DNA from 3 places in the Colwellia sp. BRX10-4 genome. Region 2 is predicted to be linked to each of the others. Evidence: predicted binding sites of a transcription regulator. Region 2 holds the regulator's gene; each other region holds the start of a gene.

Region 1 (7,310 bases), on a different contig from region 2:
GCATCCAACGGGTTTCTATTTCGTAAGCAGATAAACCAAAATTTCCATCGCTATCGCGTTCGCCAACGATATAAAATTCTACCATCAGATTGTCAAGTACAGACTGCCCGTAAGCAAAGCGCTGCGCTAAGTCATTGGTCTTTTCCGTTTGGTGAGACAGTAACCGCCATTCAACTTCTTTTTCATTGGGTAACACGTACGGATGATACACTTTATCAACCACTACCCCATCAGCAAAAGCAAGAACGCTGTAAAGATTGTACAAGGGTAACGTTAAAACATAAAATATTTTTTTCATGATACAGCCTGCTTAAAGTGAGGGATCCGCCAAGGTTTTTGGGGAAACTGACACCAATAAAGTGCGATAAATAAAGCGCCAAGATAAAGTCCAATTTGTAATAGCGTTGGGCTTGCATCGTAACCAAATAAAGCTTTCAAAAAATGTCCTAATTCAGACTTTTCTCTAATAATAAAATTAACATCAAAAATCATACGACTACTGGGTAAAAAATCAATTTTTAGTAATAAATCGCTGGTTTTATTAAATAATCCACAAGCAAATAAAATAAAAATAACTTCTGTGCTTCGACCATACAAACGTTCATTGAGAAACAAGCAAAAAAAGTACAATAGTATACTGATACTAATACAAATTCCTGTACCTAATACAACGCCAATAAAAAGTGAATTAACCATATCGGTTTGCGACCAATATCCAATAAAGTAAATGAGAAAGTTAGTACCTTGTAGCATAATAACGAACGCGAGTATTACGCCAGCATACCAAGATTGACGACTGTTATTGGCGGTGCTAACGCTGATATGTGAACGATGAATAAAATGTAAAATCAGAATATAAACAAGAATATGTATACTCGCATAGAACCATTCAAGCCCGGTATCATCAAACATTTGGCTAATCACATCGATATAAATCCAAAGCAATAACATAAACAAAATCCCCAATAGCGCACCACTTATAAGGGTAAGACCACAGAGTTGAAACTTATTTTTAATCGATAACAACAAGGCTAACACCATAAAAATAACTAAACTGTTACTCAAAAACAAAAGCACGGTATTAATTAACATTAAGCACCTCCTATTATGTTTTGAACAGTAGCGTTAATTGCTTTTTTACTTTCAAGCAAAGGGGTAACGATAATGGTCCCTTTGGCACTATTAGGATTAAACTCACCAAAAAAGTTATATTTCCCCTCGGGTAATGGGCCAATAAAAATAACGGCTCTTTTATGGGGGAAAATAACTTTTTCTCGATTTAAGTCAAAACTGTCAAACTCTTCAGGGGTTGAATCTCGATTATAAATAACAAGTTTAACTTTTTTGTTCGGTGGGATTTTTATAACCGCTGGAAAAAACAAATGATCTTTCAATTCTACGACATACTCAACTCGTTCAGCCCAGACACTTGGGCTAAAGATTAAAGAGATAAAGAGACTGATGATACTGGTCTTTTTTATAAAAATAGCAGGTGCCTTCACCTATTACCCTCCCATTCTTGTTCAAACTGATGTAAATGTAAGTCAACTGCTTGAGTCTTTTGTAGAAACGTAACTGACACGCTAAGACCACCTAATTTCGTCGATTTTTCTAAAATAATATTCGCATGATGCAATTTAACAATATGCTGAACAATCGCTAAGCCTAAGCCGCATCCTACCACAGTAGAGTGATGGCTATCTCCACCTACACGATAAAAGCGATCGAAAACTCGCTGGTATTCGCTGGAGTCAATACCAGGACCAGAATCTTCAACAGTCAGAGTAAAACTGTCTTCATCAATCAGCGTTTTAACCAAAACATGCCCTCCTTTAGGCGTATATTTGCAGGCATTACCAATTAAATTTTTCACTAAGGTCAATAAAGCAAATTCATTAGCATAAATAATTGTGGCTTCACTTTCTAACAAAATATCATGCTAATGCTGCAATATTTCAGGGTATAAGTCGCTGATCACTTGTTGCAACAATCCTTGTAATTCAAGCTTAGTCGCTGCTATGGTGAGTTGTTCAGGATTAGTATGATTTAACGTTAATATTTGATCGACAACATGAGCCATTCGGTCAACACTTTGACCTAATTGCACTAACGAAGCCTGCCCTGTGCTGTCAAGGTTTTCACTTTGGGTTATTTGTAAATTGTGAACATTAATTTTGAGCACACTTAATAGCGTTCTTAATTCATGAGCGGCGTCAGAAGCAAAATAACGTTCCCTTGAAAAAGCCGCCGACAAGCGTTCAAATAACAGATTTAGTGTCTGAATAACCGGTTGTAGTTCTTTTGTTGATGTCTCACTAGAAAGCTTTGATAAGTCATTAATTTTCTTTTCTGACAATTCTCGGCGCAAAACAGTTAACGGTTTTAAGCCTTAACGAATCGCCATAAAAATAAATAAGGCAATAAAGGGGATAACTAAAATAATAGGAGTCACAGCAGATAATATAACTTGTTCAGCCAGTGAAAATCTTTGTTCAAGCGGTTGAGCAACCAGCACTGTTAATTGACTTCTTTGCGCCTGTTCGTTTGTTGATGTTTCTATATATACTCGCCAACGCTGTCCAATAAAATTAAGGTCAGTAAAACCTGCAGGTAACTCAGTAATTAACTGTTCAGGTGCATTATCTGTGCGTAGTGATAAAGTATTATTGCTAAAGACTTGATAAGCAATATGGTTAGAAGGGACCACTGTTGCTGCACTTAATCGATTTTCGGCACTCTTATCAGAAATAGTCGCAGAGGTCGCTAACAAGGTTTTACCGACAAGAACTAATTGCTCATCAAATAGATTAGTTGCTTGTTCCATACTGGCTTTATAGCCCTGTATAACAGCAAAAAATGTCATCAAAGTGATGATTGATAGTAAAACAAGCGCTAAGTAGCGACAAATCGACATTAGGTTTTATTAACCGTATAACCAACGCCTCTGACTGTTTTTATAAATTGTTCAGGCAATTTTTTTCTTAAGTTGTGTATATGTACCTCAACAGCATTACTGGCGACTTCTTCTCCCCATTCATATAAACGCGATTCAATTTGTTCTCGAGATTGGATTCGACCGGCATTTTCCATCAATGCTTTTAATACCATGTACTCTTTTTTGACGATTTTAATTCTTCATCTTTAATAAGGATTTTATGCGCCGTAGTATCAATTGCCACGTCTGAGCAAATAATCAATGCCGGCTTTGCCGTACCTAAACGCCGTTCAATCACGCGAAGGCGCGCTAACAATTCGCTAATTTCAAAAGGCTTTACCAGGTAATCATCTGCACCAAAGTCTAAGCCTTTAACTTTATCTTCAAGAGGATCTCTTGCAGTTAAAATAATAACTGGAATACCGAGCTTACGATCACGAGTTCGCTTAAGCACTGCCAATCGATCAATATCAGGTAAACCCAAATCAAGAATAACTAAGTCTTGATCTGGCACAGACAATGCTAAAATTGCTGCCTTACCATTATCAACATGATTAACAACGAAGCCTTGATGACGAAGTGACTGCTGTAGTCCCAAAGCCAAGGGTATGTCGTCTTCAACTAACAATATACGCATGTTTTTCCTATAACAATTTAAAATTACTATTGATGGTTTTTATATTATCTAGCCTTTTCTAAACCAGCTTATTAATACTTTACGGTCGAAAATTATCAACAGTGAACAGAAGACTAACCATGGCGTAGTTGTGAACGACTCAAGGTGTTTTATCTCACCACTATTGTCGGTTATTACAGAAATATTCCCCATAAAATAATGAAGGTTAATAGCGTTTATTCATAGGGAGGTCTTTACCTTGAATATTTGGCTAATGAAAATAACAAACTTTTATTAAGGAAAGCTTAAGCGTTAATAATTGTCTGTCACTAAAATACCCAAGCACAGCATTGCGCCAATCAATAGTGCGGGTATCTTCAATACTGTTGGTACTACTTTCGTGCATTTACTGACGTTTATCGCATTAGATCCTTCAGTATGATCAATTAATATTAATTATAAAAAGTGCTTGAATAAACACCAAAAACGATATACTGTACATACATACAGTATATCGAGGTTTTAAAAATGAACTCAATAAATCACATTAATACCAACACCTTAGCATTAGAAACTACAAATATGGCTATCACAAAACACAATTGGTGTGATGTTAGAAGTATTGCTAATACCATTGAACTATCTCAGCAGTATACTGAAATTTTCAAAAATCATGATTTAGATAACAAATGGATCCTGATGATAAACCCTGAAGAGAAGCCGCTTCAGCAATTGTCTGTTCAAGGAAAAATAGACCCTAAAAAAATCTTAAAAGTTAATCTTCATCACCGTAACATCTCACTAAATACTATTAAAGATGCTTTAGAAAAAGGTCACTGTTCGGCTGTTATTTTGTGTAATGCCACCTTAGATAAATCACAATTAAGCCAACTCACTCAATTCGCAGAAAAAGGACAAACTCAATGCATTATTTTAACCAAGCAAACTCAAAAGCGTTTAAACCAGCAACGACTAAAAAGTTACGTCACTCTTTCGGATTCTTCTTTATTGTTACATTAATTGAGTTTGAAGCGATTTTGCCGTTATTAAAACAGAAAATAAAATTTTGCTCTGCTAAAATAGATCAATTACTTTTCTAAAATAATGTCGACTTTATGCAATGCCCATGTGGTTCAAATATTAGTTTTCAGCAATGCTGCTGCTTATTAATAAATCAAGAGACCTGTGCACAATCACCAGAGCAATTGATGCGCTCTCGCTATAGCGCCTATGCAACAGAAGCAGCTGATTATATTTATCAGACTTATGCTCAAGCTAGCAGAGCATTACAATCAATCGCTGATATATCAGCATGGGCCAAAGAAACCAAATGGTTAAAACTAACCATTAATGCTGCCAGTGATTATACCGAGCTTAATGATCAAAATGCTGTAAACGCTGACAATAAAGGGCAACACTTACCGACGGTTTGCTTTTCGGCTTACTACCAATATCAAGGTGAGTATTTTCTGGTGAAGGAAACATCACGCTTTGTTGTGGAAAAGGGTCAATGGCGATATTTAGATGGAGAAGTCAGTAACAATGAAGCGCTGATAGCGCCAAAAAGAAACCAAGCTTGCTTTTGCGATAGTGATAAAAAATTTAAACAATGTTGTGGCCGGTAAATTCAACAATTAACAATCAAGCTTTTCCCAAAAGAAACCAGCGATGCTTTTGTCATAGCAATAAAAAATTTAGGCAATGCTGTGTTTGTTAGATTCGACAATTAACAATCATATCTCCTGCACAAGAAACCGGCGATGCTTTTGTCATAGTAATAAAAAATGTAGACAATGCTGCAGCCAGTTAACTCAACAATTAATAATCAAGTTCAAAAATGCTCAGGCCAGTAAACTGAAAAAGTTAGTCATAAATAACCTCAACACGAACGATTTTATTAGCGCGCTAATGCAATAACCTTATGCTATAGCATCAAGTAACGGCGCTTTAACGATAGTATTATGCACGGCATTAAGCCAACCTTTAGTATCAAATGCTAACCTTGAACTGTCGATTTCTTGCGGCGTATTATTCTTTTGTTGATTAAATTTTTTCTGGCAATACAGCGAGGTATTATTTAATACATCTTGTCTGATATGCTTTTTATCATCTCGAAAAGCAAGCGGTTTAGGCAACAAAGCATTTGATAAACGTAATTCTGCTAGGTTATTCTGCTGAATAAGTTCTGCTTGATCAAATATTGCCGTGCTGTGATTTTCATTTAGCGATAAAGGTGCTTTATCAGGAAGGTCAAACGTTTTACGTAAGCTTGCATCATTAATCGTTTTAGTATCAACGACAGTTTTTGGCAAAGAAAATTGACTATGGCTAGGTACGTCATCACTTAACATTGCCAATAAGAGTGAAAAGTCAGCTCGTCGAGCACTGTGCACACTTACATTAAGTTGTTCACCTAATTGTAATTCGTGTACCAGAATTTGACTGTCAACTGACTTTGTAAGCAATGTACTTCAACTTTATTATTTTCTCTAAAGCTTATATCGGCAATCCTTTAATTTAGTTGAGTTTAATTTTTATTTATTTACACATTTACCTGTCTATTAAAAAGTTGAAGTTAATAAGTACCTAATTCACTTCACGAGCAATTAATAATAACCTTCTCTGATAACTTCTGGTAGCATGTGGAAAAAATCAATATCGAGTCTTTTATGAAAATCATTAGCTTTAACATTAACGGCCTTCGTGCGCGTTTACACCAACTTCAAGCCATCATTGATAAGCACCAGCCTGATATTATTGGCTTACAAGAAATCAAAGTTCATAATGATGCTTTTCCCGTTGAAGCTGTTGAAGCTATGGGTTATCACGTTTATTTTCATGGTCAAAAAGCACATTATGGTGTGGCTATGTTATGTAAAAAAGCAGCCAACATTGTTAAAATGGGCTTTGCTAGCGATACTGAAGAGTCTCAAAAACGTATGGTGATGATTGAAACCACCAATGAACAAGGTGAAAAAGTAACGGTATTAAACGGTTATTTCCCGCAAGGCGATAACATCACGCATGAAACAAAATATCCCTATAAGCGTCAATTTTATAAAGACTTAATGACCTATTTAAATGACAACCATACCCCAAATGAGCATGTTGTCATTATCGGAGATATTAATATTTCACCCGCTGATTTAGATATTGGTATTGGTGAGCCTAACCAAAAGCGTTGGTTAAAGACCGGCAAGTGTAGCTTTCAACCCGAAGAAAGAGAATGGCTTGCAACTTTAATGGCTTGGGGATTTAAAGATACGTTTAGAGAATTGCATCCAACAAAAGCGGAACGTTATTCTTGGTTTGACTATCGTTCTAAAGGTTTTGTTGATAATCGTGGTTTACGCATAGATGTCGTTTTGGCAACGCACAAGATGGCGGCAACATGTATCGAAGCCGATATTGATTACGAACTACGTGCTATTGAAAAACCTTCAGATCACGCGCCGATTTGGTCTACTTTTAAGTAGCTGTTGAGTAAATACTATGCTCCTTGCTCAATACGTTTGCCCCATTTGTAAAAAATCATTAGTGTTAACTGACAAAAGCTATCGTTGTCAGAACAATCATAGCTTTGATGAAGCAAAAGAAGGTTATGTAAACTTATTGCCCGTTCAACATAAACATTCAAAAGACCCCGGTGATAATAAATCCATGGTTAACGCACGTCGTCAGTTTCTAGATAAAGGCTTTTATCAGCCGCTCGCTGATGAATTACAATCTCTATATCAACAATATGGTGATATAACAAAG
Region 2 (7,310 bases):
CGCAAAAAGATCCCACTCGCGCGATGTTGGTTAATCGACTAATGTCTTTGGGTATGAGCGAACAAGTTTCAGATCAAATTGCAGGCTATATACCAGCACAAAAAAATGACCAAGATACTTGGTTATTAGCGAAGAAATTTATCAGCCAACAAATTAATACCACTAATAATGACATTATTCATCGTGGTGGTGTGGTTTCATTAGTGGGACCTACCGGCGTAGGTAAAACAACTACCGTCGCTAAACTCGCAGCGCGGTTTGCTCAGATTCATGGCGCAGACCAAGTGGTGATGATCTCAACAGATAATTACCGTATTGCTGGATTTGAACAATTAGCTACTTACGGGCGAATTATTGGTTGTGATGTAAAGCTTGCCAGTGATGCTAAAACCTTAGATACATTGTTGCAACAGTTCTCCAAAAAGAAACTAATACTTATTGATACTGCAGGTATGGGGCAACGTGATATGCGTTTAGCTAAACACCTAACCACTTTAGTTTCTAATGCAAGGGTCAGAATTCGCAATTATTTAGTGTTAGCGGCTAATACTCAGCAACGAGTTATGCAAGAAAATGTTGATCGCTTTAAAAAAGTACCTTTAGCAGGCTGTATTTATACTAAACTTGATGAAAGCCTTAGCATAGGGGAAATAATTTCCACTTCGATTCAAAACGGTTTAGCGATAGGCTACTTAACGGATGGACAAAGAGTTCCTGAAGATATTAAAGTTGCAAATGCTGAAAAACTCGTTACGCTAGCAGATAAAATGAGCGCGAAAAATCAAATTAATAATCCAATAAATTGGCGAACAGCACCGATGAGTGCTAATACAGCTGTATTTCCATAACATGTTCTAAATATGTGATTTTAAGACTATAAAAATATGCAGAATAAATGATTATAGGGTTATACTAAATTAAATTGATGGCTATTCGTAAGAAAGTAGAGAAAGACGATAAATGAATGATCAAGCAAGTGGCTTAAGAAAAATGCAAAATTCAGCTCCGGTAAAAGTTATTGCTGTATCTGGTGGTAAAGGCGGAGTAGGTAAAACTAACGTTTCGCTTAATACCGCTATTGCACTTGGACAATTAGGACAACGAGTTTTAGTTTTAGATGCCGATTTAGGCTTGGCTAATGTCGATGTTATGCTAGGTTTGCGGGTAAAACGTAACTTATCACATGTGCTTTCTGGGGAATGTGAATTAGACGATATAATTATTGAAGGTCCCGCTGGCATTAATATCATTCCTGCTACGTCAGGTTCACAATCTATGGTCGATTTAACGCCAGCTGAACATGCGGGTTTAATTCGCGCTTTTAGTGATATGAACACAAAATTTGATGTACTTATTGTTGACACTGCAGCCGGTATTTCCGATATGGTACTAAGCTTTTGCCGTGCCTCACAAGATGTAATGTTAGTGGTCTGTGATGAACCTACCTCTATTACTGATTGCTACGCCTTAATGAAATTATTAAGTCGAGATCATGGCGTATTTAAATTTAAAGTTGTTGCCAACATGGTGAGAACACCAAGAGAAGGACAGCAACTCTTTGGTAAGCTTTCTAAAGTTACCGATCGATTTTTAGATGTTGCACTTGAACTCGTTGCGGTGATTCCATTTGACGAAAATATAAGAAATTCCGTTAGAAAACAAAAAGCAATTGTTGAAGCTTATCCACAATCGCCTGCAGCGGTTGCTTTTAAATCTTTAGCAGGTAATTTAATTAAATGGCCAGTGCCTAAAGAAGCATCAGGTCATTTAGAGTTTTTTATTGAACAATTGTTAGAACATCAATAACAATAGTAATCAGATATGAGTAGTTTGTTGAAAGTTCTTTATCTTTCCTATAATTTAGCGAGTGAGCGATAGTGGTAAAATCAAATGCTTACAGTATTCAAACTGATAAATCTGCTATAATTTCGCAGCATACAGTTTTAGTTAAAAGAATCGCTTATCATCTATTAGCAAGGTTACCTGCGAGCGTGCAGGTTGATGACCTTATCCAGTCAGGCATGATAGGCCTGCTTGAAGCGTCTAATAATTTTGATCACGGCAAAGGTGCAAGTTTTGAGACCTTTGCTGGTATCCGTATCCGTGGTGCTATGCTTGATGAAATACGCCGTGGTGACTGGACTCCCCGCTCTGTTCATAAAAATAGCCGCATGGTCAGTGAAGCGATAAAATTGCTTGAAGCAAGTTTAGGTCGTGATGTAACTGATATTGAAGTTGCTGAAAAACTTGATATTTCGTTAAATGACTACCATCATATTCTAAGTGAGGTCAGTACTGGTAAAATAATTGGTATTGAAGACTTAAGTACGGGGGCAGATGCTATATCGAATATGGAAGATGTGAATAATAACGATCCCTATGATAATTTTGAAAAAATAGTTTTTAAAAAATCGTTAACAGCATGCATTTCCACTTTACCCGAACGCGAAGCTCTAGTACTGTCACTATATTACGACGAAGAATTAAATCTTCGAGAGATTGGTCAAGTGCTTGATGTAAGTGAGTCGCGTGTTAGCCAAATTCACAGTCAAGCGATGCATAGGTTAAAAGGACGTATGCAATCTTGGCAAAGTTGAGTAGAATATACATATAATTACAATTTTAAAATGTTCTCACCGGAGGGTGCCTTGGATAAAAATATGAAAGTTCTTGTTGTTGATGATTTTTCAACGATGAGACGTATCGTCAAAAACTTGTTACGAGATTTAGGTTTCACTAACATTTCAGAAGCAGATGACGGTAGCACTGCTTTACCGATGTTAAAAGAAGGCTCTTTTGACTTTGTTGTAACTGATTGGAATATGCCAGGTATGCAAGGTATTGATTTGCTCAAAGCCATCCGTGCCGATGCAAAATTATCACATATCCCAGTTTTGCTGATCACTGCTGAAGCCAAAAAAGAACAAATTGTGATGGCGGCTCAAGCGGGTGTTAATGGCTATATTGTAAAACCATTTACCGCAGCGACGTTAAACGCCAAGCTAGATAAAATATTTCAACGCTTAGGTTAATTCATTAATTAGATAGATAATTAATTAATCTAAACGTGAGGTTTTTGCATGAGTGCGAATACAAATGTGCATGTTTCTTTGGAAGAAGCAAAGCTATTGGTCGAATATTTAGAAAGTGGTCAACAAGACAAGGCAGATGAATTAATTGCTGAAATTCAAAATCCAATTAATTCTGAATTGTTTGTTGAAATAGGCAAGCTGACTCGTCAACTACATGACTCATTAAATAATTTTCAATTAGATTCTAGGTTAAATGATTTAGCGACAGCAGATATCCCCGATGCTCAAGAACGTCTAAATTACGTTATAACGCGAACGGAAGAAGCTGCTAATAAAACCATGGATGCTGTAGAATCTATTTTTCCCGTTGTGGATACAATACAAAAGCAAATAAAGGCTGTTAATCCGTTATGGCAAAAATTAATGCATAACAAATTGGAATTAACCGAATTTAAAAGTTTATGTGTTGATATAGATTTATTATTAAAAACGACAGATAGAGAATCAGTGCGTATGCATGATTTAATGACTGATGTTTTGATGGCGCAAGATTTTCAAGATTTAACCGGACAAGTTATTCGTAAAGTTATTGATCTAGTTCGTGAAGTAGAGGATAGCTTAATTGGTATGCTAACCGCTTTTGGTATTACGACAGATAGTAATGCAGAACGAAGTAAACCTAAAGTAGGTGATAACTTAGTTGAAGGCCCGATCGTTAATGCAGCACAACGTGATGATGTTGTCGCTGACCAAGATGATGTTGATGACCTTTTATCAAGTTTAGGATTTTAATAGGAGTTGCTGGATGTCATTTGAGCAAGATGAAGAGATTCTTCAGGATTTTTTAATAGAAGCTGGAGAAATACTTGAAACGCTTTCGGAACAACTCGTAGAACTTGAAAACGACCCTGATAATGCCGAATTATTAAATGCTATTTTTAGAGGATTTCACACCGTTAAAGGTGGGGCTGGTTTTTTAGCATTACATAATTTAGTTGACGTATGTCATGGCGCGGAAAATATTTTCGATCTGTTACGTACCAACCAACGTAGTGTTAGTGCCAGCTTAATGGATGTTATTTTACAAGCGCTTGATGTTGTAAATGAAATGTTTGTACAAGTTCAAAACGGCGAAAAACTTGATAAAGCAGATGCTCAATTACTTGCAGAACTGCATCGTTTAAGCCAACCCGAAGGCAAAGATCAAGTGCCTGCGCCAGTAGCTGTTGAAGCAGTCGCTACTCATGAAAGCGAAAGCTTTTCTTCTAGCGACGAAATGTCAGAAGATGAATTTGAACGGCTTCTTGACGAACTCCATGGTGGTGGCTCAGCTTCAACGCCAGCACATGCAGCAACAGCAACGTCTTCAGACAGCAATGATATTTCAGATGACGAATTTGAATCCTTGCTTGATGAACTTCACGGTCAAGGGGCTTTTTCGCCCGAAGTCGCTGCTAATAATTCAAGTAAGCCATCTTCATCAAATAGCGGTTCATCAGATGAAATAAGTGACGATGACTTTGAAGCCTTATTAGACGAATTACATGGTCAAGGTCAAGCGCCGAAATTATCGGTTACTCCAGCACCTAGCGCACCAACACCAACTCCTGTTGCTCAAACACCAGCCGCGAAGACAGCAATTGTAGCGCCTGCAGCTAAACCTGTCGCTAAAGCGCCAGTACCAGAAAAAGCACCTGCTAAAGCAATGCAGGGTGAAACGACTGTTAGAGTTGACACTAAACGTCTTGATCAAATTATGAATATGGTGGGTGAGCTTGTTTTAGTGAGAAATCGCTTATCAAGTTTAGGCTTAACTAAAGAGGATGAAGATTTAACAAAAGCTGTTTCTAATCTTGATGCGGTAACGACTGATTTGCAAGGTGCGGTAATGAAAACCCGTATGCAGCCAATCAAAAAAGTCTTTGGACGATTTCCTCGAGTTGTTCGAGATTTAGCGCGCAGTTTAGATAAAGAAATTAAATTAGTCCTTAAAGGTGAAGAAACCGATCTGGATAAAAACCTTGTTGAGGCACTCGCTGATCCATTAGTGCATTTGGTGCGAAACTCTGTAGATCACGGTATAGAAATGCCCGATAAGCGCGAAGCATTAGGTAAACCAAGAGAAGGTGTCGTGGTGCTTTCTGCTTCTCAAGAGGGTGATCATATATTATTAACCATCAAAGATGATGGTGCTGGCATGAATGCAGAAAAGCTCAAAGAAATTGCGATTACTCGTGGAGTTCTAGATGTTGATTCAGCTGCTAGAATGACAGATAAAGAAGCTTTTAGTTTGATTTTTGCTCCAGGGTTCTCTACCAAGACTGAGATTTCAGAAGTTTCAGGCCGTGGTGTTGGCATGGATGTAGTCAAGACTAAAATTACCCAGTTAAACGGAACGGTAAGTATAGATTCTGAAATGGGTGTAGGTACAATCTTAGAGATTAAAGTACCGTTAACGTTAGCTATTTTACCGACATTAATGGTTATTGTTGGTAAACAAACATTTGCCTTGCCACTTGCTGGTGTCAATGAAATATTTCATCTTGATTTAACCACGACCAACGTTGTTGATGGACAACTAACCATTATTGTTCGTAAAAAGGCGATACCACTCTTTTACTTAGATAAGTGGTTAGTTCGTGATTTTGTTGAAAAGCCAAGAGAAAAAGGTCATGTGGTCATCGTTCAATTGGGCAATCAGCAAGTTGGCTTTGTGGTCGACAGTTTAATTGGTCAAGAAGAGGTGGTGATAAAACCACTCGACCGTTTATTACACGGCACACCAGGTATGGCTGGCGCAACAATTACCAGCGATGGTGGTATCGCGTTAATTATTGATGTACCTAACATGCTGAAGTTTTACGCAAAAAAATCTGTTGTTAATAAAAGATTACGCTCTTAACGCATAATAAAGCCCTACTAAATTTTATTAGGGCTTTTTCATTCATAATAACAAATGAGATAATAAATGCCCTATAAGGTGTTGGTTGTTGATGACTCGAGTTTCTTTAGACGTCGAGTTACCGATATTTTAAATAAAGATCCGAACCTTACTGTTATTGATGTTGCTGTAAATGGTAAAGATGCTGTTGAAAAGGCTGTGTCTTTAAAGCCTGATGTGATCACCATGGATATAGAAATGCCATTACTTAATGGTATTGAAGCTGTGAAACAAATAATGGCAAAAGCACCAACATCAATCTTAATGTTTTCATCGCTCACTCATCAAGGTGCTAATGCGACCCTCGAGGCCTTAGAAGCTGGAGCACTTGATTTTCTCCCGAAAAAATTTAGTGAAATAGCCAAAACAACTGATGATGCGGGTAGTGTGCTGCGTCAACGAGTGGTTCAATTAGCTAAGACTAACGGTTTATTGAAAAGAAAACTGGCAGTAAAAGCACACGCGTCAAGAATTAGCCTCTCTTCAACGGCTACTAAACCTGTAAATCAATTCGAAATTCAATCGAGAACTCCGCTGCGTACAACTAAAACTGAACCGCATCAAAGCGAAAGTATTCGCAGTCAGGTTGTTAAAAGAAGCTCAGGTAAAAGTTATCAACTACTCGCTATAGGTACATCAACGGGGGGGCCAATTGCCTTACAAAAAATATTAACGCAATTGCCGCAAAACTTTCCGTTACCCATTATTTTAATACAGCATATGCCCGCTGCTTTTACTTTTGCTTTTGCCAATCGTTTAAATACCTTGTGCAATATTAATGTCAAGGAAGCAGAAGATGGGGATATTTTAAAACCTGGTTGCGCTTACCTAGCGCCTGGTGGCAGGCAAATGATTATTGACGGCACGCCAAAATTAGCAAAATTAAAAATTATAGAAGATAAGTCTGAAAAGATTGCTTTTAAACCAAGTGTTGATGTGAGTTTTGGCTCAGCAGCTAAAGTATTTGGTGGCTCAGTATTGGGTGTTGTACTGACCGGTATGGGCTCTGATGGTCGAGAAGGTGCTCGCATGCTAAAAGGTAAAGGAGCGACAATATGGGCACAAGATGAAGCTTCTTGTGTGGTTTATGGTATGCCGCAAGCCGTTACCGTTGCCGGTATTTCTGTTTTATCTTTAGCATTAGAAGATATCAGCCAAAGTATTATCAAGGAAGTTGACCATGGATAAGTTAACCGTTGCTGGGCTTTTTGTCGCAATTACTGCCATATATTTAGGTTTTATTCTTGACGGTGGCTCCCTTGCTGCGTTATTTGAGTTACCTGCCTTTATCATTGTCTTTGGCGGTACTTTAGGGGCTGTAATGTTACAATCATCTT
Region 3 (7,310 bases), on a different contig from region 2:
GACTTAAACCGTCACAATGTTTATTGGCTTTGTTACTTACGCAAGGCGCTAAAAAAGTCGCTCCTTATCATATTAAACATACCGGCATGGGCCATAGCGATCTGGGTATTATTTATGGGACACTGCACTCAATAAAGCAAAAGCAATTATTAGAACTCCTTAATAAAAGCCTGAAACAGCTTAGCTGGCAAGAAAACATTCAACAAGCGCAGTGGAAAAAGTTAGCCATTAACTGTGTGATCAACCCTATTTCAGCACTAAACGATATTGAAAATGGTGAAGTGAATCAAAAAGCTTACCAGAGAATGACCGAAGATATTATCAGTGAGGTCGTTGCTGTAGCGACGAAGGAAGGCGAAATATTAAGTGAGATTTTATTACGACAGTTAATCCATAATGTTGCTAAAAGCACTAATAAAAACACCTCTTCGATGCGTGCTGATGTGCTTAATAAACGTCGTACCGAAATAGAGTATATCAACGGTTACATTCACCGTTTAGGGGAGAAACATCAACTAACCACAGCGATAAATACTCAACTATGGTTAGCTGTTAAAGCACTTGAGGATAAATACTTACCCGAGTAAACGTGTCATATTAAGGACGATAAACTTTAACGTTCTTATAACCTTCACCAATTAAGTATAGTGTTTGTAGCTTACTCATTACACCTTGGTCACAATACAGTAAATATTCTTTATCTTGCTCTAACTCACTAAACTTATTAGGTAGCTTATAAAAAGGAATATGAATAACGTTGACGTTTTCAAGTTCGAGAGGATTTTCGTCTTCTTCATCAGGGCTTCTAATGTCAATAACGATTGAATCGCTAGGAAGATCGTCTACTGTATCAACCGCATGAATTTCTTCTTCACTTTCTTTGCCTATATCGCGTATATCATAAACACGGGTTTCTTCAACAACCTTGTCTAAAATATCAAAATCAAACTTTTCTTCTTCTGCTTCGATCTTTGGTAAAATAGCTTTTATTGTTGGTCGTTTAGAGATAACACCACAGTATTCAGGTATGGTTTTAGAAAAATCTTCCGTGCCAATTTTACGAGCAATATCAATAATATCTTGTTTATCGTAAGCAATTAATGGACGAATAATTAACGTATCCGTTACTCTGTCAATTATGTTTAAATTAGTTAATGTTTGACTCGATACTTGACCTAATGCTTCGCCGGTAACCAATGCTTTAATTTTAGCGCGTTTAGCGATTTGAGCAGCAGCACGCATCATCATACGTTTAAGAATAACGCCCATTTGTCCGTTATCTACTTTTTCTAAAATTTCAGCAACAACCGGTTCAAAATCAACGCAAAAGAATTTAACTTTGTGTGAGGCACCGAATTTATTCCACAAATAGTAGCTCATCTGCTTCACGCCAACTTCGTGAGCAGCGCCACCTAAATTAAAGAAACAATAGTGAGTACGAGTACCTTTTCTTATCATTTGAAAACTAGAGACACCAGAATCAAAACCGCCTGACATTAACGATAAAACATCTTCTTGTGTTGCGATTGGGAATCCGCCTAAGCCTTCGTGACGCTCAGCGACAATAAATAAATATTGTTCCTTAATTTCTAATAAGATAGTTACGTCAGGTTTTTTCAGTTTAACCTTCGATGACTCAACATGTTTTTTTAAACCACTACCAACATATTGTTCAACTTCTAATGAACTAAAATCATGTGTTCCTTTACGTTTTACTCTAACGCAGAAAGTTTTGTTCTCAATAGTTTTTTGGTGTGCTACTAAAGTTTTTTCAAAAATGCTATGAACATCAGTGTATAACACTTGTTGGACTTCAAGAAAATGAGCAACACCAGGAACACACTTTAAGGTTTCAATTACTGCCAAACGATTTTTAGGACAGTTATTTTTAGTATTAACCTCTATATTATCCCAGTTTGCCTGAGTGGTAATTTGCTCATCAACACGTCGTAAAACATTTTTAATGCTGGATTCTAAAATTTTAGTAAAGCGCTTACGAACCGGACGACTCTTTACAGCAATTTCAGATTGGAGTTTTACGATGAATTTCATGAACAAGCGACCCTAAATATCAAACTAGACTAAAGGCCATAATCGGCCGACAAAAATGATGGCGCGAATTATACACGAAATTGAAATGAAGAGTAAGTTGAAAAGAAGAGTAAGTTGAAAAATGTACGCTAAGCAATAAACGGGGGTTTATCACTTAACTCCATCACGACAGTTGAATTTCTCAGCTTAATTTATTATTTAATAATAGAAACAGGTTCGGTTTCCTTAGCTTTACCTTGGTTAATTGAAATCTCAACACGTCGGTTTCTTCTACGATTTAGCGCGTTAGTATTAGGCACTACCGGTCTTGTATCGGCATGACCAACAACCAGTAAACGCGACTGGTCAAACTCAGGGACTTTAATTAATTCATGAGCAATAGCGACAGCTCGTTTACTTGATAAATCCCAATTTGAAGAAAATAACTCTGAACTAATACCGCGATCATCTGTGTGTGCAGAAACCATAATTTCACCCGGAACCGTGTTGAGTAGTTCACCTATTTCTCTAATGATAGGGCGAAACTGTGGTTGTAAAAAAGCAGAACCCGAAGGAAAAGAACCATTTTCACGAATACGAATAATTACTTGTTGTCCGAGAGATTCAAGCTCTATGGCACCATCTTGAATTTGTTGTTCTAATTGATCAGCAATTTTTTTAACTAATTCATTTACTTGCTCTTGCGAAGCCTGCTCTAATTCGTCTTGAGCCTTTTGCATTGCCTGGGCTGACATTTCATCTGCAGTACTTTGTGATTGTCCACCACGTTCTGTACCTCGTTGTTCTTGTCGACCACCTGCAGAGGTTTCATCACCTGCTTGGAACTCCAACATCTGTTGTGTCATTTCCATGGTTTGTTGCTGGATTACCTGAATAGGTGTTGGCTCTGGTTTACCTGGGCGGAACTCTTGCGCGATAATACTGGTGCCTTTGGGAATATCTTTTACTTCAATCTTATTTTGAACACCAAAGGCGAATTTCATTGAACCCGCGATTTGTTTAAATTTCAAAACATCCATTTCAGAAAAAGATAAAAGTAAAACGAAAAAGCACATTAATAGTGCCATTAAGTCAGCAAAAGTACCCATCCAAGCCGGGAGTCCGGGAGGTGGACATTTACATTTTTCAGCCATAAATTACTCCCGTTATTCTTCTTCTGTGGTATTTACAACACGCTTACCTTCAGCAAGATAGTTTTTAAGCAACCCCTCGATAACACGTGGATTTTGACCATCTTGAATACCTAAAATAGCATCTAGAATGAGTTCTTGATTCATTTTCTCTTCAGCTAACCTAAGCTTTAATTTTGAAGCAATAGGACTAGCAATAACGTTAGCAAGGAACGCACCATAAAGCGTTGTTAATAGAGCAACAGCCATGGCCGGACCAATAGATTTTGGATCATCCATATTTGATAGCATCGCCACCAAACCAATTAAAGTCCCTATCATGCCCATTGCAGGCGCAACATCAGCAAGCGCCATCATCATGCCAACGCCAGTTTCATGTCGCTCTGAGGTTAATTGAATATCTTTTTGTAAAGTACCTCTAACTACATCAGCGTCGTGACCATCGACCAACATATCCACACCTTTTTGCATAAAACCATTGGTGATCTCGGCTTCTTCTAATGCCAAGAAACCACCTTTTCGGGCCGCATCTGCCATCTCAACTGATTTTTCAATAAGGTCGTCAGGTTGTTCCATTTTGAACATAAAAGCTTTAACTATAATTTTCCCAATTCCAAAAAACTGACTGAGATTATATTGAGATAACACAACAAATATTGAACCACCAAAAACAATAATAACTGACTGAACGTCAATAAACATACCGATATCACCAGACAACATCATTGCCATAATGAGTAAACCTATTGCGCCTACTACACCTAATATTGTTGCTATATCCACAAAAAAGTCTCCACAAAAAAATGATACGGATAGTCGTATTATTTGATAATACATTAAGGTATTACGATACGCGAATACTTATATTCTTATCCACGCTCGTGATTTACCCGTAACCATCCAAAGCGCAGAGTTAAAACGGCATATGAACGGGTTACGGCTCTATAAGTTTATTATCGTCTATATTGTCAATAACTTAAGTAATTAGTCCCTATTTTTAAGGTTAACTTGACTGAACAAAATAATTGTTCTGTATCTTTAACAACGTACAGTCCAGAAACAGTTAATACTGCCAACTAAATTCGCTATATTTATGCTAAGCCAATTTATATTTATCTAGTTATCGTTAAGCGCAACGCGTTAATGATAAATATAAGCGCTATTCTAGTCGTAAAATGACCCACAATAGAAAGTATATGATAGTCATTAAGGGGCAAAAGCATTTGAAGTTTATTGATTAATTAAGGCGTTTGGTATAAATTTGCGCATAGATATTTAATCACTGAACCCTCGATGATGGCTAAGAAAAAAATAGAAAACTTAAGCTTTGAAGAATCACTCTTAGAACTTGAAACTATTGTTCAGAATTTAGAACAAGGAGCGTTGAGTTTAGAAGATTCAATGACCCTTTTTGAGCGCGGCTTAAATCTCAGCCAAGCCAGTCAAGAAAAGTTAAAAAATGCTGAACAAAAGATTCAAATCTTACTGACAAAAAATGGTAAAGCTCAACTTGAAGATTTTGAAAACGAAGTTGACTCAGAAAGTTTGGGTAGTAATTAGTGACCCAATTATATCAACTCGACTTTTATCAAACGCGCATTAATGAATACCTTGCCAACAAATTAGCCGCTTATGAAATAAATGATCAAAAATTGCTATCGGCAATGCAATATGGCTTATTAATTGGTGGTAAACGCATGCGTCCTTATTTAAGTTATATTACCGGTGATGCACTGGGACTTAACTTATCTGACGTTGACGGTATTGCGGCAGCATTAGAATGTATTCATGCTTTTTCATTAATTCATGATGACTTACCTGCGATGGATGATGATGATTTACGTCGTGGGCAACCAACTTGTCATAAAGCGTTTGATGAAGCGACTGCTATTTTAGCGGGTGATAGTTTACAGACGCTTGCCTTTGATATTTTAGTTAATCATAACTTTAGCGCCGCGGTTGAATCAAAACGTATTAGCTTAATCCGTCAATTAGTCAATGCTTCAGGTTACCAAGGCATGTGCGGTGGACAAGCACTTGATATTTCTGCGACCGATAAAGTGATCACTTTAGTTGAACTAGAAAAACTACATTCACTAAAAACAGGTGCGTTGTTAAAAGCCTCTGTGACCATGGTTACAGAGTTAAGTAACGATATTTCTGCCGATGAAAAGCACCAACTCGCCGTTTATGCTGATCATATTGGTTTAGCCTATCAAGTGCGCGATGATATAATTGATATTATTTCTAGTGTGGAAGAGCTAGGAAAACCAGCAGGTTCAGACGTTTCCTCTAATAAAAGTACCTACCCTGCGCTATTAGGTTTACAGGGCGCTCAGCAAAAAGCTGACAACTTATATCAACAAGCACTTCAAGCTTTAGCAACTTTACCCTACAATACAGATAACTTAGCTCAATTTGCGACGTTTATTATCAAACGCGCTCATTGATCTTGATCTTGCAATTTAAAGAATAAACAAAATAAATATGACTATAAATCTTGCTGACTACCCTTTATTGGCCAATATAAATTCTCCTGACGATCTGCGCATGTTAGATAAGAGCCAGCTAATTCAGGCCAGTACAGAACTGCGTAGTTACTTATTAAGTTCTGTAAGTAAAAGTAGTGGCCATTTTGCTTCTGGATTAGGCACAATAGAATTAACGGTCGCATTACATTATGTTTATAAAACGCCCTTTGATCACTTGATATGGGATGTTGGCCATCAAGCTTATCCACATAAAATCCTAACAGGTCGACGCGATCAACTGCATACTATTCGTCAAAAAGATGGTTTGCACCCTTTCCCTTGGCGTGAAGAAAGTGAATATGATGTATTAAGTGTTGGTCACTCAAGCACATCTATCTCTGCGGCACTCGGTATGGCCGTTGCTGCAGAACAAGAAGCCAAAAATCGTAAAGTTGTTGCTGTTATTGGTGATGGCGCAATGACAGCAGGTATGGCTTTTGAAGCGTTAAATCATGCTGGTGATATTAAAAGCGATATGCTGGTTATTTTAAATGACAATGAAATGTCAATTTCAGAAAATGTTGGTGCATTAAATAATCACTTTGCTAGATTGTTATCTGGCAGTATATATACAGGGATACGCGAAGGCGGTAAGCGCATACTTAAGGGTATTCCACCTATTAAAGAATTAGCAAGTCGTGCCGAAGAACATTTAAAAGGCATGGTTGTACCCAGTACCTTTTTTGAAGAGTTAGGCTTTAATTACATTGGCCCTATCGACGGTCATGATGTCAATGGTTTGGTTGATACCATTACTAATATGCGTAACTTAAAAGGACCTCAAATCCTTCATATTGCCACTAAAAAAGGCAAAGGTTATCACGCAGCAGAGCAAGACCCAATAAAATATCATGCTGTCCCTAAATTTGATCCCGCACAAACGAGTTTGCCAAAGAGTAAGCCAAGTTTACCCACTTATTCAAAAATATTTGGCGATTGGCTCTGCAGAACAGCAGAAAATAATGATTCACTAATAGCCATTACACCTGCCATGGGTGAAGGCTCCGGCATGGTTGAATTTAGTCAGCGCTTTCCTAATCAGTACTTTGATGTCGCGATTGCAGAACAACACGCGGTAACTTTTGCTGCGGGTCTCGCAATTGGCGGTAAAAAACCGGTAGTCGCTATTTATTCAAGCTTTTTACAGCGTGGTTACGATCAATTCATTCATGATGTGGCGATCCAAAACTTACCCGTTTTGTTCGCAATTGACCGAGCCGGCATTGTTGGCGCAGACGGGCCAACTCATCAAGGCTCATTTGATTTAAGCTTTATGCGTTGTGTTCCAAATATTGTTATTATGGCACCATCGGATGAACGAGAATGTCAATTGATGCTTAGCACGGGGTTTAAGCATAATGGTCCTGCGGCTGTTCGTTATCCAAGAGGGTCAGGCAACGGTGCGCCTTTACCTGACATCGGCGAAACAATTGAAATAGGTAAAGCAAAAACTATTTTAGAAACAACCACTGACAGTGCTGAGCCAAAGGTTGCCATTTTAAACTTTGGTAGTACCTTTGATGAAGCAAAGATAGCGGCTCAACAATTAAATACGACGCTCATTGATATGCGTTTTATAAAACCGCTTGATGAAACA

What was found. Region 2 encodes FliA, which starts transcription of late flagellar genes. Its sites were predicted from a motif close to CTAAAGNTNNNNNNNNNNNNGCCGATA; they were not measured.
Region 1: H4J67_RS13625 (VC2046/SO_2500 family protein) is a predicted target of FliA. The motif match lies at 6,051-6,077, and genes of this name have one in related genera.
Region 3: pomA (flagellar motor protein PomA) is a predicted target of FliA. The motif match lies at 4,137-4,163, and genes of this name have one in related genera.

What each region holds. Positions count from the first base shown of each region.
Region 1 covers NZ_JACGVZ010000017.1:52,610-59,919, forward strand. Annotated here, with positions in the region: gene H4J67_RS13575 (hypothetical protein) at 1-298, opposite strand, end outside; gene H4J67_RS13580 (hypothetical protein) at 295-1,092, opposite strand; gene H4J67_RS13585 (cupredoxin domain-containing protein) at 1,092-1,466, opposite strand; gene H4J67_RS13590 (cell wall metabolism sensor histidine kinase WalK) at 1,499-1,930, opposite strand; gene H4J67_RS13595 (histidine kinase dimerization/phospho-acceptor domain-containing protein) at 1,940-2,356, opposite strand; gene H4J67_RS13600 (sensor histidine kinase N-terminal domain-containing protein) at 2,390-2,914, opposite strand; partial or broken gene H4J67_RS13605 (response regulator) at 2,914-3,572, opposite strand; gene H4J67_RS20750 (hypothetical protein) at 3,823-3,957, opposite strand; gene H4J67_RS13610 (hypothetical protein) at 4,080-4,571, shown strand; gene H4J67_RS13615 (YchJ family protein) at 4,667-5,176, shown strand; gene H4J67_RS21270 (SEC-C metal-binding domain-containing protein) at 5,161-5,268, shown strand; gene H4J67_RS13625 (VC2046/SO_2500 family protein) at 5,471-6,016, opposite strand; gene xthA (exodeoxyribonuclease III) at 6,221-7,027, shown strand; gene rlmA (23S rRNA (guanine(745)-N(1))-methyltransferase) at 7,044-7,310, shown strand, end outside.
Region 2 covers NZ_JACGVZ010000001.1:371,724-379,033, forward strand. Annotated here, with positions in the region: gene flhF (flagellar biosynthesis protein FlhF) at 1-848, shown strand, start outside; gene H4J67_RS01750 (MinD/ParA family protein) at 961-1,806, shown strand; gene H4J67_RS01755 (RNA polymerase sigma factor FliA) at 1,878-2,597, shown strand; gene cheY (chemotaxis response regulator CheY) at 2,649-3,032, shown strand; gene H4J67_RS01765 (protein phosphatase CheZ) at 3,081-3,824, shown strand; gene H4J67_RS01770 (chemotaxis protein CheA) at 3,838-5,934, shown strand; gene H4J67_RS01775 (chemotaxis response regulator protein-glutamate methylesterase) at 6,001-7,161, shown strand; gene H4J67_RS01780 (flagellar motor protein) at 7,154-7,310, shown strand, end outside.
Region 3 covers NZ_JACGVZ010000003.1:72,077-79,386, reverse strand. Annotated here, with positions in the region: gene H4J67_RS04410 (ketopantoate reductase family protein) at 1-587, shown strand, start outside; gene thiI (tRNA uracil 4-sulfurtransferase ThiI) at 598-2,052, opposite strand; gene H4J67_RS04400 (flagellar motor protein MotB) at 2,247-3,185, opposite strand; gene pomA (flagellar motor protein PomA) at 3,198-3,965, opposite strand; gene H4J67_RS04390 (exodeoxyribonuclease VII small subunit) at 4,479-4,742, shown strand; gene ispA ((2E,6E)-farnesyl diphosphate synthase) at 4,742-5,632, shown strand; gene dxs (1-deoxy-D-xylulose-5-phosphate synthase) at 5,670-7,310, shown strand, end outside.